3 regions of the Cellulomonas sp. KU4C genome follow, and region 1 is predicted to be linked to each of the others. Evidence: riboswitches for the same ligand, from Rfam matches in the RefSeq annotation. Region 1 holds a riboswitch; each other region holds the start of a gene.

The links. Region 1 has a riboswitch for S-adenosylmethionine ahead of AC1VL8_RS13655 (LLM class flavin-dependent oxidoreductase). Riboswitches for the same ligand answer to the same signal wherever they lie in the genome.
Region 2: linked by a shared signal. The riboswitch ahead of AC1VL8_RS02205 (DUF1737 domain-containing protein) and the one ahead of AC1VL8_RS13655 (LLM class flavin-dependent oxidoreductase) in region 1 are both predicted to bind S-adenosylmethionine.
Region 3: linked by a shared signal. The riboswitch ahead of AC1VL8_RS04700 (methylenetetrahydrofolate reductase) and the one ahead of AC1VL8_RS13655 (LLM class flavin-dependent oxidoreductase) in region 1 are both predicted to bind S-adenosylmethionine.

The regions. Positions count from the first base shown of each region.
Region 1 is NZ_CP200322.1:2,894,630-2,899,000, forward strand. It holds partial or broken gene AC1VL8_RS13630 (NtaA/DmoA family FMN-dependent monooxygenase) at 1-96, opposite strand, end outside; gene AC1VL8_RS13635 (hypothetical protein) at 108-269, opposite strand; gene AC1VL8_RS13640 (LLM class oxidoreductase) at 373-1,233, opposite strand; gene AC1VL8_RS13645 (flavin reductase family protein) at 1,275-1,823, opposite strand; gene AC1VL8_RS13650 (NADPH-dependent FMN reductase) at 1,820-2,380, opposite strand; SAM riboswitch class IV at 2,442-2,538, opposite strand; SAM riboswitch class IV at 2,762-2,875, shown strand; gene AC1VL8_RS13655 (LLM class flavin-dependent oxidoreductase) at 3,217-4,371, shown strand, end outside.
Region 2 is NZ_CP200322.1:467,218-471,588, reverse strand. It holds gene AC1VL8_RS02215 (O-succinylhomoserine sulfhydrylase) at 1-972, opposite strand, end outside; gene AC1VL8_RS02210 (rhodanese-like domain-containing protein) at 969-1,421, opposite strand; partial or broken gene AC1VL8_RS02205 (DUF1737 domain-containing protein) at 1,433-1,621, opposite strand; SAM riboswitch class I at 1,628-1,738, opposite strand; SAM riboswitch class IV at 1,837-1,952, shown strand; gene AC1VL8_RS02200 (aminotransferase class V-fold PLP-dependent enzyme) at 2,001-3,395, shown strand; gene AC1VL8_RS02195 (AAA family ATPase) at 3,453-4,371, opposite strand, start outside.
Region 3 is NZ_CP200322.1:992,055-996,425, reverse strand. It holds partial or broken gene metE (5-methyltetrahydropteroyltriglutamate--homocysteine S-methyltransferase) at 1-1,630, opposite strand, end outside; gene AC1VL8_RS04700 (methylenetetrahydrofolate reductase) at 1,639-2,688, opposite strand; SAM riboswitch class I at 2,694-2,789, opposite strand; gene AC1VL8_RS04695 (SDR family oxidoreductase) at 2,939-3,703, shown strand; gene sigJ (RNA polymerase sigma factor SigJ) at 3,708-4,371, shown strand, end outside.

The DNA of each region.
Region 1 (4,371 bases):
GACGCCGAAGTGCACCTCGGCGTCGGGGCGGGTGATCGGGTGGTCGTGCTCGGCGTGGGCAGGCTGGGCGTGGGCGTGCTCGGTGCGGTCGGACATCGCGGGGCTCCTCAGGCGGTGCGGCGGGCGGTGCCCGCGAAGCGGTTGGCGGGGCGGCTCAGGCCCAGGTGGTCGCGCAGCGTGGCGCCGGACCGGGGTGCCGCGGTCAGGCGGGCGGCGCGCAGGGCGGGCAGCACCTCGCGGGCGAGGACCGGCAGGTCGACGTCGAGCACCGCGGGCAGCAGGCGGACGCCGGCGACGGCGGGGTCGGCGGCGAGCCCGGTGAGCAGGGCGACCAGGCCCGCGGCGTCGCCGACGTGCCGCAGCGCCGCGCCCTCAGCCCACGGGCTGCCGCCGTCGAAGCTCGGCCAGGCGGTCGCGGGCCGTCCGGCCGTCCGCGTCGAGGACGACCTCGACCTCGACGGCCGCGAGCGGGGCGGCGCCGGGTCCGGTGCGGGCGTCGGCCGCGGCGGCGCGGGCGCCGGCGACGTCCGCCCCGCCGACGAGCCGCACGTCCACCAGGGCCTCGCCGTCGCGCCCGGCCGGGTCCACGTCGCCCGCGCGGGCGAGCACCACGAGCTGGCCCTGGGGCGGCCGCGGGGTGATGAGCGGGCCGACGACGGAGAAGGTCGCACCGGTGAAGTCGACGCGGTGGATCCGGTCCCGGTCGACGTAGCGGCCCGTGGCGACGTCGCGGATCACGGCGTCGTCCTCCCACGAGTCCCAGAGGTCGCGGACCACCTGGACGACGTCGCGGGCCTCGCGGTCCAGGTCGGCGACGGCGGCCCGGCCGTAGGCGGCGGGTGCGGCGTCGCCCGGGGTGACGGCGGCGAGCCAGCCGCCGCGCCCGGACGCGGCCAGGTCGAGCGCCGCGAGCTGCGCGGCGACGTGGAACGGCTCGGGGTAGGTGGTCGGCACCTCGGGGACGAGGCCGATCGCCGTCGTCGTGCGGGAGACGAACGCGGCACGGGTCACGGCCTCGAGCCGTGCCGACGTGGTGTCGCCCGGGCTCGTGGGCAGCAGGGCGTCGGCGAACGACGCGAACGTCAGGCCGGCGTGCTCCGCGTGCCGCACGGTGCGGGCGAGGCGGGTGCCGGACACGAGCCCGGCGGCGGACAGGCCGGACAGCGCGGCGGCCGCGGGGTGGTGGCCGGCGCCGTCGACGTCGAGGCCGAGGAACAGCGGGGGGACGGTCATGGGGTGCTCCGGAGGTCGGGTGGGACGGGCGGCGGTCGGCGTCAGAGGGCCGAGTGGCCGCCGATCCGGTGGTAGGTGCGGTCGTGGTAGACCAGCGGGGTCGCGGCCTCGGCGGTGCTCGCGGCGAGCGCGCGCAGGGAGACCAGGTAGCTGTCGCCGACGGGGGTGCGCTGCACGACCCGCGCGCGGACCCAGGACACGGCGCCGTCGATGACGGGCTCGCCGGTGGTGAGCGAGGTCCAGCCGCCGTCGGCGAACCGGTCGATCCCGCTGGTCGCGAACCGCGCGGACACGTCGTCCTGGTGGTCCGCCAGGAAGCTGACCGCGAGCGTCGGCGCGGCGGAGACGGCGGCCCAGGAGGACGAGGTCGACGCGAGCGAGAACGCCAGCAGCGGCGGCGCCGCGGACACGGAGATGACGGAGGTCGCGGTGAACCCGACCGGCCGGCCCTCGTGCCGCAGCGCCACGACCGCGACGCCCGCGGGGTGCCGGCGGAACACGGACTTGAACTGCTGGGCGTCGAGCTGCGGCTCGTCCTGCTCGGCCAGCAGCCGCTCGAACGCGGACAGGTCCGCGCGCTCGGCGGTCACCGGGCCACCGCCCCGGCGCCGACGGTGCCCCGGGCCGCACCGGCGCCGACCGCGCGCAGCAGCGCCGGCTCGGCCCGCAGCAGCCAGGCGTCCACGACGCCGTCCAGGTCGGCGAGCTGCGCCTCGGTGACGGTCAGCGACCGGGTGGGGACGACGGCGCCGAGCTCGACGAGGACGGGCCGCAGGTGCACCTCGCCGACGAGCGCGTGGGCGGGGTTCCCCGAGACGACCAGCGGCACGACGACGACGCCCGCGAGGCCGTCGGGCCCGTACAGGTCGAGGAACGCCTTGAGCAGCCCGGTGTAGGAGGCCTTGTAGACGGGGGTGGCGACCACCGCGACGTCCGCGACGGCCAGGCGGGCGAGCGCGGCGTCGGCGGCGGGGTGGACGGGGGCCAGCAGCTCTCCCGCGAGCTCCGCGAGGTCGATCGCGTCGAGCGCGTCGGCGCCGAGCAGCGCGGCCAGGCGGTCGGCGGCGGTGCGCGCGGCGAGCAGGGTGCGCGAGCCGGGGCGCGGGTTGCCGGAGACGGCGACGACGGCAGGGGGACGGGACGTCATGGAGTGCCTCGCAAGGGTGTCGATCACGGTTGCCGTGCGGCGGAGCGGGCACCACGTCGCGGGCGCCCGGCCGACGGCCAGGTCATCTCCCGGAGCACCCCGCCGTGACGTGGGGTTGCTGCCCAGCCAGCCGGGGCTTGGCGCTGGGACTCTCGACCTCGGCGGTGTTGTAGCAGGGCGCGGCGCCGGGACCGAGCACCGGACCCCGACTTCTCACGATCCGGGACCGTGCGTCCTGCCCGGGACCTTCGTCCCGTGACAACGCTCCGGAATGCGAGACGGACGGCCGGATCGTTGACGCGGTCGCCGGGGGTTCGTATGTTCCCCGGCACCGGATCACGTCGCCGCCACCACCCCGGTGGCCGGCTGCGGGGCCCGGCAGGTCATGAGTTCCGACGCGTAGCCCCGGCTGGTCGGACGGCAACCCCCCGCGCGGGTGGGTGCCCCGGGTGAGGACCAGGCCCGCTGCCGACCGGCAGCCGGCAACACGCGAGCCCGCCGCGGCGGGTGCACGAAGGAGACAGCATGAGCCGGAGCACGGTGGCGCAGACCACCTCCTCCCTGCGTGCCGCCGCGCAGCCCGGGCCCCACGCGGCCCGCTGTCGCTGTCGCTGACCTCCCTCCGCGAGCAGCGCCACCCGTCGGCGCCCGGTCGGCCGTGACCCGGCCCGGCCCCGACCGGTAGCCCTGACACCGCGAGCCCGCGCCACCGCGCGTCCGCCATCCCCGCCCTCGGGGACCTCACGCCCGCCCGCCGGGCGCACCCGCTCGTCCCACCGGTCCCGGTGCGCGTCGCCGCGCGCCGGCGACCCCGGACGCCCTCGAACGGAGCCGTCATGCCCAGCCCCACCGCGCGACCCGCCGGTCGCGACCACCGCGACCCGCCCGGCAGCGAGCGCCGGACCGCCCTGCTCGGCCTCGACCTGACCGCCGTCGGCGCCCGCCCCGGCGGCCACGGGCCGCAGGGTGCGGTCGCGGCCCGCCCGTTCGACGGCGAGCGGCTGGCCCGCCTGGTGCACCGCGCCGACCGCGGGCTGGTGGACCTCGTCGTGCTCGGCGACGCCCTGCTGCTGCACCCGGGCCGCCGTCAGGTCCCGGGCCGCCTGGACGCCGCGGTGGCGGCCGCCCGGGTCGCGCCGCTCGCGCTGCGGACGGTGCTGGTCGCCGGGGTGCCGCACCGCGAGGTCGAGCCCGCGCACCTCGCGGCCGCCGTCCGCGGGGTGCAGCGCGCCGGTCGGGCGTCGGCGGGGTGGCAGCTGTCCGCCCCGGCACCGGGCGCCGACCTCGACGAGCAGGTGTGGGCCGCGCACGCCGAGGCCGCGGTGCGGCAGGTCGACGCCGTGTGGGAGGGCGCCGAGGACGTGGGCGCGGTGCGGCTCGACCCCGAGGGTCGGTTCCACGTCGACCACGAGGGCGTCCGGTTCGCGGTCCGCGGCCGGACGGCGCCCGGCCCCGGTGACGCCACCCGGCCGGTCGTGGTCGTCCCCGTGTCCGGCGGTGCGTCCGCGGAGGTCGCGGGCCGGCACGCCGACGTCGCCCGCGTCACCGCCGCGGACCCCGACGAGGCGGGCCGCCTGCGGGCGCTGGTGCGGTCGGCGGCCGTCGCGGCCGGGCGACCCGCCGACGACGTGCGGGTGCTGGTCGACGTGGACGTCGCCCTCGCGGACGACCACGACAGCGCCGTCGCCCGGCTCGACCTGGTGCGCGCGACGGAGCGCCCCGACCTCGGCGCGAGTGCGTTGGGCCCGGGTGCGCGGGGCGCGGGTGCGCGGGGACTGGTGCTCGCCGGCACGGGGGAGCAGCTCGCCGCGCTGGTCGTCGACTGGGTCCGTGCGGGTGCCGCCGACGGGGTCGTGGTGCGCCCGACCTCGCCCGAGGCCGACCTCGACGTCCTCGTGGAGCGGGTGGTGCCCGCGCTCCAGGGGACCGGCCTCGTGCGCCCTCGACCCGCACCCGCCCGTGCACCTGCGCCCGCCGGTGCACCTGCGCCC
Region 2 (4,371 bases), 2.4 Mb from region 1:
CTGCTGGGCGAGCGCCAGGGCGTGCTGCGGGTGCGACGGCAGGTACGGGTAGCGGACCTGCGCGACCGCCGGGTGCTGCTCGAGCCAGCCGGCCAGCGTCAGCGCGGAGGCGGTCTGGTGCCGGACGCGCAGGGACAGCGTCTCCAGGCCCTTGAGCAGCACCCACGCGTTGAAGGCGCTCATCGACGGGCCGGTGTTGCGGATCAGGGTCTGCACCGGGCCGTGCACGAACGCGTCGGTGCCGAGGATCGCCCCGCCGAGCACCCGCCCCTGGCCGTCGATGTGCTTGGTCGCGGAGTACACGACGACGTCCGCGCCGAACTGCAGCGGCTTCGACAGCACCGGGGTGGCGAACACGTTGTCGACGACGACCACCGCGCCCGCCGCGTGCGCGAGCCGGCTGACCGTGGCGATGTCGACGAGGTCCTGCATCGGGTTCGACGGGGTCTCGAAGAACACGACGTCCGCGGGCGTCGACAGCGCCGCCTCCCACTGCTCCGGGACGTGGCCGTCGACGTAGTCGGTGCGCACGCCCCAGCCCGCGAGGATCTCGTCGAAGATGACGACCGACGACCCGAACAGGGCGCGCGCCGCGACGACGCGCGACCCGGACCGGACGAGCGCGGCCAGCGCCGTGAACACCGCCGACATGCCGGACGCGGTCGCGTAGCAGGCCTCGGCTCCCTCGAGCAGCCGCAGCCGCTCCTCGAACGTCGACACCGTCGGGTTGCCGTACCGGGAGTAGAGGAACCGGTCGGCCTCGCCGGCGAACGCGGCCTCGGCGTCGGCGGCGCGGTCGTAGACGTAGCCCTGGGTGAGGAAGAGCGCCTCGGAGGTCTCCTGGAACGCCGTGCGGACCTGGCCGCCGCGCACGGCGAGCGTGTCGGGGCGCAGGGTGTCGCGGGGGAACCGCGGGTCCTGCCAGTCGCCGGGGCCGGGCGCGGGAGAGGGAGCGGGGGTGGGCGCGGTCACGCGGACCGCCACGGCAGGCCGGCGGCGCGCCAGCCCCAGTGGCCCCGCTGCCCGTCGGGGCCGACGTCGCCCTCGAACCCGCTGAGCACGTTGTACGCCGGACCCAGGCCCGCCGCGGTGGCGGTGGTCGCGGCGGCGACGGACCGCACGCCGGACCGGCACAGGAACACGACCGGGCGCGGCTCGTCGGCGGTGATCCCGGCGGCGGCGAGCTCGTCGAGGAACGTCGGGTTGGGGCGGCCGAACGCGTCGGTCCACTGGACGAACGCGGTCCGGTCCTGCGCGTCGAGGTCCGCGGTGTCCGGGACGCCGATGCCCTGCCACTCGCCCTCGGTGCGGACGTCGACCAGGACGGCGCGCTCGTCGGACGCGAGCAGGTCCCAGGCCTCCTGCGGGGTGAGGTCGCCGGCGTAGCCGGGCCCGTCCCCGTGTCCGTGCTGCGCGCTCACAGCGGGCGCACCGCGGGCGTCGCGGCGGCGGGCAGCACCACGGCCTGCGCGACGATGACGCGCTCGCCGTCGTGGGTCGCGGCGGGGCCGCCGTGCAGCTCGTAGCCCTCGGCGAGGGCCGCGCTCACCCGCTCGCAGAACGAGCGGTCGTCGGGTCCCGTCAGCAGCCGGTAGCGCAGGCGGTCGTCGGTGTCGGTCATGCGTCTCCTCCATCGGACCTGGCGGAAGCACCCTCGGCCGGCCCCGTGCACGGGGCACAGGACCGCGGGTTGCTGCGGCGTCGACGAGCCAGATCTCTCGGCCGCTCTGGATGGTGCGGCGATGCTACGCCATGCCGCCGCGGGGGTGCTTCACCCGGGTCGCAGGGTGGACAGGTGTTGACACGTCCGGGCGGGCGCTCCCTATCCTCGGGGCAGGTCATGAGTGCCAGCACTGAGCCCCGGCTTGCTGGCCGGCAACCCTCCCTCCGCGGCGGGGTGCCCCGGGTGACGACCTGGCCGTCCACCGTTCGGTGGCCGGCAAGCGCGGGGTGACCCGGCCGTACCCGGGCCCCCACCGATTCCTCTCGGGGGTAGTCCCATGTCCGTCGCCACCACCGCCACCTGTGCCACGACCGAGGCGCCCGACCGCGCCCTGCTGCCCGTCGTCGGCGCCGACACCCGCGTGCCGCTCGTCGACGGCCGGTCCGTCACGTACGCGAACCTCGACTACGCGGCGTCCGCGCCGGCGCTCGAGGCCGTCGCGGCGCGGGTCGTCGAGGTGCTGCCGCTGTACGCGTCGGTGCACCGCGGCGCCGGGTACCTGTCGCAGGTGTCCACGGCGCTGTACGAGTCGTCCCGGGCGACCGTCGCCCGGTTCGTCGGCGCGCGCCCCGACGACGTCGCCGTCATCACCCGCAACACCACCGACGCGCTGAACCTGCTGGCCGGCTGCGTGCCGGACGGCGGCCGGGTGCTGGTGCTGGACGTCGAGCACCACGCGAACCTGCTGCCCTGGGTCAGCGCGTTCCGGGACACGGGTCGCACGGCGACCATCCTGCCCGCGGCGCCGACCGTGGCCGCGACGCTGGTCGCGCTGCGTGACGAGCTTGCGCGCCGTCCGTACGCCCTGGTCACGCTCACGGGCGCGTCCAACGTGACCGGGGAGGCGCTGCCGCTGACGTCGGTCGTGGCGCTCGCGCAGGAGGCGGGGGCGCGCGTGGCCGTCGACGGCGCGCAGCTGCTCCCGCACCGGGCGTTCTCGCTCGCGGAGTCGGGCGTGGACTACGTCGCGTTCTCCGGGCACAAGACGTACGCGCCGTTCGGGGCGGGCGCGCTCGTGGGTCGCCGCGACTGGCTGGACGCGGGGACGCCGTACCTGGCCGGCGGCGGCGCGGTGCGCGACGTGCGCACCGACCGGACGCTGTGGCAGCCGGCGCCGGCGCGGCACGAGGGCGGCTCGCCGAACGTGCTCGGCGCCGTCGCGCTGGCCCAGGCCTGCGACACCCTGCAGGCCCTGCCGGCCGGTGCGCTCGCGGCCCACGAGGAGGCGCTGCGCGACAGGCTCGTCACCGGGCTCGCCACGGTGCCCGGCGCCCGGGTGCTGCGCCTGTGGTCGGACTCGACCGACCCGGTGGGCGTCGTGTCGTTCACGGTCGGCGACCACGACTCCGGGCTCGTCGCCGCCTACCTGTCCGCCGAGCACGGCATCGGGGTGCGCGACGGCCGGTTCTGCGCGCACCCGCTGCTGGCCCGGGTCGGCGTGGACGGCGGGGCGCTGCGCGCCTCGGTGGGCGTCGGCAGCACGGCGGAGACGGTCGACCGGCTGGTCGCGGGGCTGCTCGCGTTCGTGGCCGACGGGCCGCGCGCCCGGTACGAGGTCGTCGACGGCTGCTGGACCGTCGCCGGCGACACCCGGCCGCGCCCGGCGGTCTCCGGGATCGACGCGATCGCCGCCACCGCCGCCGCGGCGTGCGGTCCCGCCGTCGAGGACTGACGTGCTGCCCCGGACCGGTCCGAGCAGGGGACGGTCCGGTCCGGGGCCCGCAGGCGGTCAGTCGGCGGGGACGGTGCGCGGCCCGGCCCAGGCGCGCAGGCGCGCGACGGGCTCGGCCATCACGCGGGACAGCGGGCGGGTGCCGCGCGCCTCGGCGAGCACGTCCGCCGCACCCGGCGGGCGTCCGCCCTCGTGCGCGGTGTAGGTCGCGGCGACGACGGCCTGCTCGATCTCCGCACCCGAGAACCCGTCGGTGGCCAGCACCAGGTCGGGCAGCAGGGCGGGGTCGAGCGGCACCCCGCGGCGGGCGGCGTGGATCCCCAGGATCTCGGCGCGCACGTCCGGGCCGGGGAGGTCGACGAAGAAGATCTCGTCGAACCGGCCCTTGCGGATCAGCTCCGGCGGCAGGGCGGTGATGTCGTTCGCGGTCGCGACGACGAACACCGTCGCGTGCGGCTCGGCGAGCCAGGTCAGCAGCGTCCCGAGCTGCCGGCGGCCCGGACCGGCGTCGTCGCCGCCGGCGGGCACGGCCTTCTCGATCTCGTCGATCCACAGCACGCACGGGGCCATCGCCTCGGCGGTCGCCAGCGCCTCCCGCAGCCGCCGCTCGGACTCGCCGACGTACTTGTCGTGCGTCGCCGCGAGATCGAGCCGCAGCAGCGGCACACCGAACAGGTGCGCGGAGGCCTTGGCGACGACGCTCTTGCCGCAGCCCTGCACGCCGAGCATCAGGACGCCGCGCGGGGGGTCGAGGTGCGGCGCGCTGCCGTCGAACGCCGGCGCCCGACGGGCCAGCCACTGCCGGAGCCGGGCCATGCCCGCGACCTGGTCCGGGGGGACGGTGTCGAGCTCGTAGGCGAGCACCCCGTCGCGGGCGAGCAGCGCGTGCTTCGCGCGCGTCACCGCGGGCACGTCGGCCGGCAGCAGCGCCCCGTCGTCGAAGACCGCGCCCCGCGCCAGCCGCTCCGCGTCGCCG
Region 3 (4,371 bases), 1.9 Mb from region 1:
GATCGACGGCCGGGTGCAGCGCGACCCGTACGACTGCACCCAGCCGTTGCGGGTGACCGCGAACCCGTCGAGGTTCTCGGCGAAGTACTGCACCATGTCGTTGCGCTCGGGCTCGCCGTGCACCAGCACGTCCAGGCCGATCTGCTCCTGCAGCTCGACGACGCGGCGCACCTCGGCGCGCATCTCGTCCTCGTACTGCTCGGTGGTCAGGTCACCCCGCGTGAACGCGGCGCGGGCGTGCCGGATCTCCGGGGTCTGCGGGAACGAGCCGATCGTCGTCGTCGGCAGCGCCGGCAGCCGGAGCCGCTCGGCCTGCGCGGCGCGACGGGTCTCGAAGTCGCCGCGGCGGAACGCGTCGGCGGACAGGCCGGCGAGCCGGTCGCGGACCTCGGGCCGGACCACGCCGGGCGCCTCGGCACGCGAGCGGCGCGCGTCGGCGGCCGCGAGCAGCTCGGCGTGCACGGCCTCGCGGCCCTCGGTCAGGCCGGTCGCGAGCGTGACGACCTCGACGGTCTTCTGGTCGGCGAACGCGAGCCAGGACCGCAGCGTCGGGTCGAGCTGCGGCTCGTCCTCGACGTCGTGCGGCACGTGGAACAGCGACGTGGACGTGCCGACCGCGACCTGGCGGGCGCCCAGGCCCTCCAGCCGCTCCAGGCCGCCGAGCGCCGCGTCGAGGTCCGCGCGCCAGATGTTGTGACCGTCGACGACGCCGCCGACCAGCACCTTGCCCGCCAGCCCGGGGACGGGTCCCGCCGGGACGGAGCCGCGGACGAGGTCGAGCGCCAGGCCCTCGACGTCGGTGGCCGCGAGCACCGGCAGCGCGTCGCGCAGGTCGCCGTACGGGGCGGCCACCAGCACCGCGGGCCGCTCGGCGGCGGGCAGGTCGGTCGCGAGCACGCGGTACGCCTCCGCCGCGGCGGCGAGCAGGCGGTCGGCGGGCACACCCGTGGAGTCGGACACCAGCGCCGGCTCGTCCAGCTGCACCCAGGTCGCGCCGGCCCGCGCGAGGTCGCGGAGCAGCTCGACGTACACGGGCAGCACGTCGGCGAGCCGGTCCAGCGGGTGGAAGCCCTCGGGGGCGTCCTCGGTGGGCTTCGCGAGCGCCAGGTACGTCACCGGTCCGACGAGCACCGGTCGGGTCAGCACGCCGTCGGCGAGGCCCTCGGCGAACTCGCGCACCGGGCGGTCGCTCGCGTACCGGAAGGCCGTCGCCGGGCCGATCTCCGGGACCAGGTAGTGGTAGTTCGAGTCGAACCACTTGGTCATCTCGAGCGGCAGGTCGTCGCCGCGGCCGCGCGCCACCGTGGAGTAGCCCGCGAGGTCCAGGGCGCCGTCGGTCGCCAGGTCGGCGAACCGCTCCGGCACGGCGCCGAGCACGGCGGTCGCGTCGAGCACCTGGTCGTAGAAGGAGAACGCGCTCGGGATGGCGGGGAGCCGGGTGTCGAGCCCGAGCTCCGCGAGCCGGGTGCGGGTCCGGCGGCGCAGGTCCGCGGCGGTGGCCTCGACCTCCTCGGCGCTCGCGCGGCCGGCCCAGAACGCCTCCAGGGCCTTCTTCAGCTTCCCGGCGGGGTCCGATGCGCGGGTAGCCCAGGACGGTGCCGGACGGGAAGGGGTGGGTCTGCTCGGTCATCTCTCGCCTCAGGTGGTGGGGACAGGGGTCAGGTGGTCGTCGGTCGCGACGGCGGCGCGCGCGGGCGGCCCGTCGCCACCCAGGCCGGCGCCCTCGAGGAGGTCGAGCGCGGGGCCGTGGGTGTTGAACGTGTAGAGGTGGATCCCCGGCGCGCCGCCGTCGAGCACGGCGTGCGCGAGGTCGACGCCGAGCCGGGTGCCCACGCGGTGCCGCCGCGCGACGTCCGCGGGGTCGTCGCCGTCGAACGCGTCGAGCCGGTCCAGGACGTCCGCGGGGACGGGCACCCCGGTCAGCTGGGCCACGCGGCGCAGCCGGGCGGGGTCGGTCATCGGGATGATCCCCGGGATCACCGGGATCGTGACGCCCGCGTCGCGGGCGAGCTCCAGCAGCTCGCGGTAGGACGCGGCGTCGTAGAACACCTGGGTGATCGCGAAGTCCGCGCCGGCCTCCTGCTTGGCCAGCAGCGCCGCGACGTCCTGCTCCCGCGTGCTGCCGGCTCCGGGGTTGCCCCGGGGGAACGCCGCGACGGCGACGGACAGGTGCCGGGTCGCGGCGCGGACCGCCTGCGCGGGGCTGCTCGCGCAGCGACGGGCCTCGACCTCGCGGAGCAGGCGGACCAGGGCGGCCGCGGTGGGCAGGCCGTCGGGGTGCGGGGCCCAGGAGCCGTCGGCGGGCGGGTCGCCGCGCAGCGCCAGGAACGACCGCACGCCCTCGTCCAGGAACTCCTCGACGGTCGCGGCCAGGTCCTCCCGCGACGCGGCGACGCACGTGAGGTGGGCGATCGGGTTCAGCGAGGTCTCCCGCAGCAGGCGGCGGACGAGGGCGCGGGTGGTGTCCCGCGTGCTGCCGGACGCGCCGTAGGTGACCGAGACGAAGTCGGGCCGGACGGCGGCGAGCTGCTGCACGGTCGACCACAGCCGCGGCGCGGCGTCGGGGTTCCGGGGCGGGAACAGCTCGAAGGACACGGTCGGCCGGTCGACGGCGCCGAGGCCGTCGACCACGGCGGCGCGCGGGTGGTCGAGGTCGTGCGGGTGCACGGGTACGTCGTGACTGCTCATCGTCAGCTCCATCGGACCTGGCGGAAGCACCCACACCCTCACGGGGAGGGGGGTTGCTGCGACGTCGTCGAGCCAGGTCTCTCGGTCGCTCTGGATGGTGCGGCCACAGTAGGGCGGCTCCGGCGGGGCGTCCAGTGCCCCTGACGCGTCACGTAGTGGTGGCGCGCGTCACACCCGCTCACATCGTGGGCCGCTGCGTCGTCCAGGGGGTGAGCGGGCCCGCCGGGCCCGCACGACGGAGGGACCGGACATGCGGATCGTGGTGGTCGGGGGAGCAGGACTGGTCGGGGCGCGGCTGGTGACCGTGCTGCGCGGGCGGGGGCACGACGCCGTGGCCGCGTCGCGCCGCACCGGAGTGGACACGTGGACGGGTGCCGGGCTCGCCGCGGCGGTGGCCGGGGCGGAGGTCGTCGTGGACGCGACGAACACCCCCGACTTCACCCGGGCGGGCGAGTTCTTCCCGGCGTCGGCGGTCCACATCGCGGACGCCGCGGCCGGCGCCGGGGTGCGGCGGTCGGTGCTGCTGTCGGTCGTGGGGGTCGACCGGGTGCCGGGCAACCCGTACTTCGCGGCGAAGGTCGCCCAGGAGCGGGCGGCGGTGGCCGGGGACGTCCCGACGACGGTGCTGCGGGCGACGCAGTTCTTCGAGTTCGCCGACGCGGTGGCGGACCAGGGCACCGTCGACGGACGGGTCCGGGTCGGGGCCGACGTGGTGCGGCCCGTGGCGGTGGACGACGTGGTCGACGTGCTCGCGGACCTGGCGACGGGCACGGGCGGACAGGCGGGTCGGGTGGACGTCGCGGGGCCGGAGCGGATGCCCACCGACGTCTGGGTCCGCCGGGTGCTCACCGCCGCCGGCGACCCCCGCGAGGTGCAGGTCGACCCCGCGGCGGACCCGTTCGGCACCGGGGGCACGCCCGGTGCGCTGGTGCCGTCCGACGCGCCCGACGCCGGGGTGGCGGTCCGGACCGCCACCACGACCCTGGCCACCTGGCTCGCCGCTCGGGCACGCTGAGCCGGTGACCGACGACGACGCCCTCGTGGCCGCGGTCGAGGGCGAGCGGCGGCACCTGCTGGCCCTGGCCTACCGGATGCTCGGCACGCTCGCGGACGCCGAGGAGGCGGTCCAGGAGACCTACGTCCGCTGGTACCGCATGGACCCGCGCGACCGCGAGGCCGTGGTGTCCCCGCGCGCCTGGCTGACCCGCGTGGCCGGGCGGGTGTGCCTGGACGTCCTCGGCTCGGCCCGGGCACGCCGCGAGCGGTACGTCGGGGAGTGGCTGCCGGAGCCGCTGCCCGGCGCCGCGCCGCTCGCGGGCGCGCCGGCGGTCGACCCCGCGGACCGGGTCACCCTCGACGAGGCGGTCGGCAGCGCGCTGCTGGTCGTGCTCGAGCGGCTGACCCCGGCCGAGCGGGTGGCGTTCGTCCTGCACGACGTGTTCGGCACGCCGTTCGCGGAGATCGCGGAGGTGGTCGGCCGGTCGTCCGCGGCGACCCGGCAGCTCGCGACGTCCGCGCGCCGCAAGGTGCACGCGCACCCGGCCCTGGACACCGCACCCGCCGCGCACGCGGAGGTGACCCGCGCGTTCGCCGCAGCGGCCACCGGCGGTGACCTCGGTGCGCTCGTCGCGCTGCTCGACCCGGCGGTCGAGCTGCGGGCCGACGGCGGCGGGCACGTGTCCG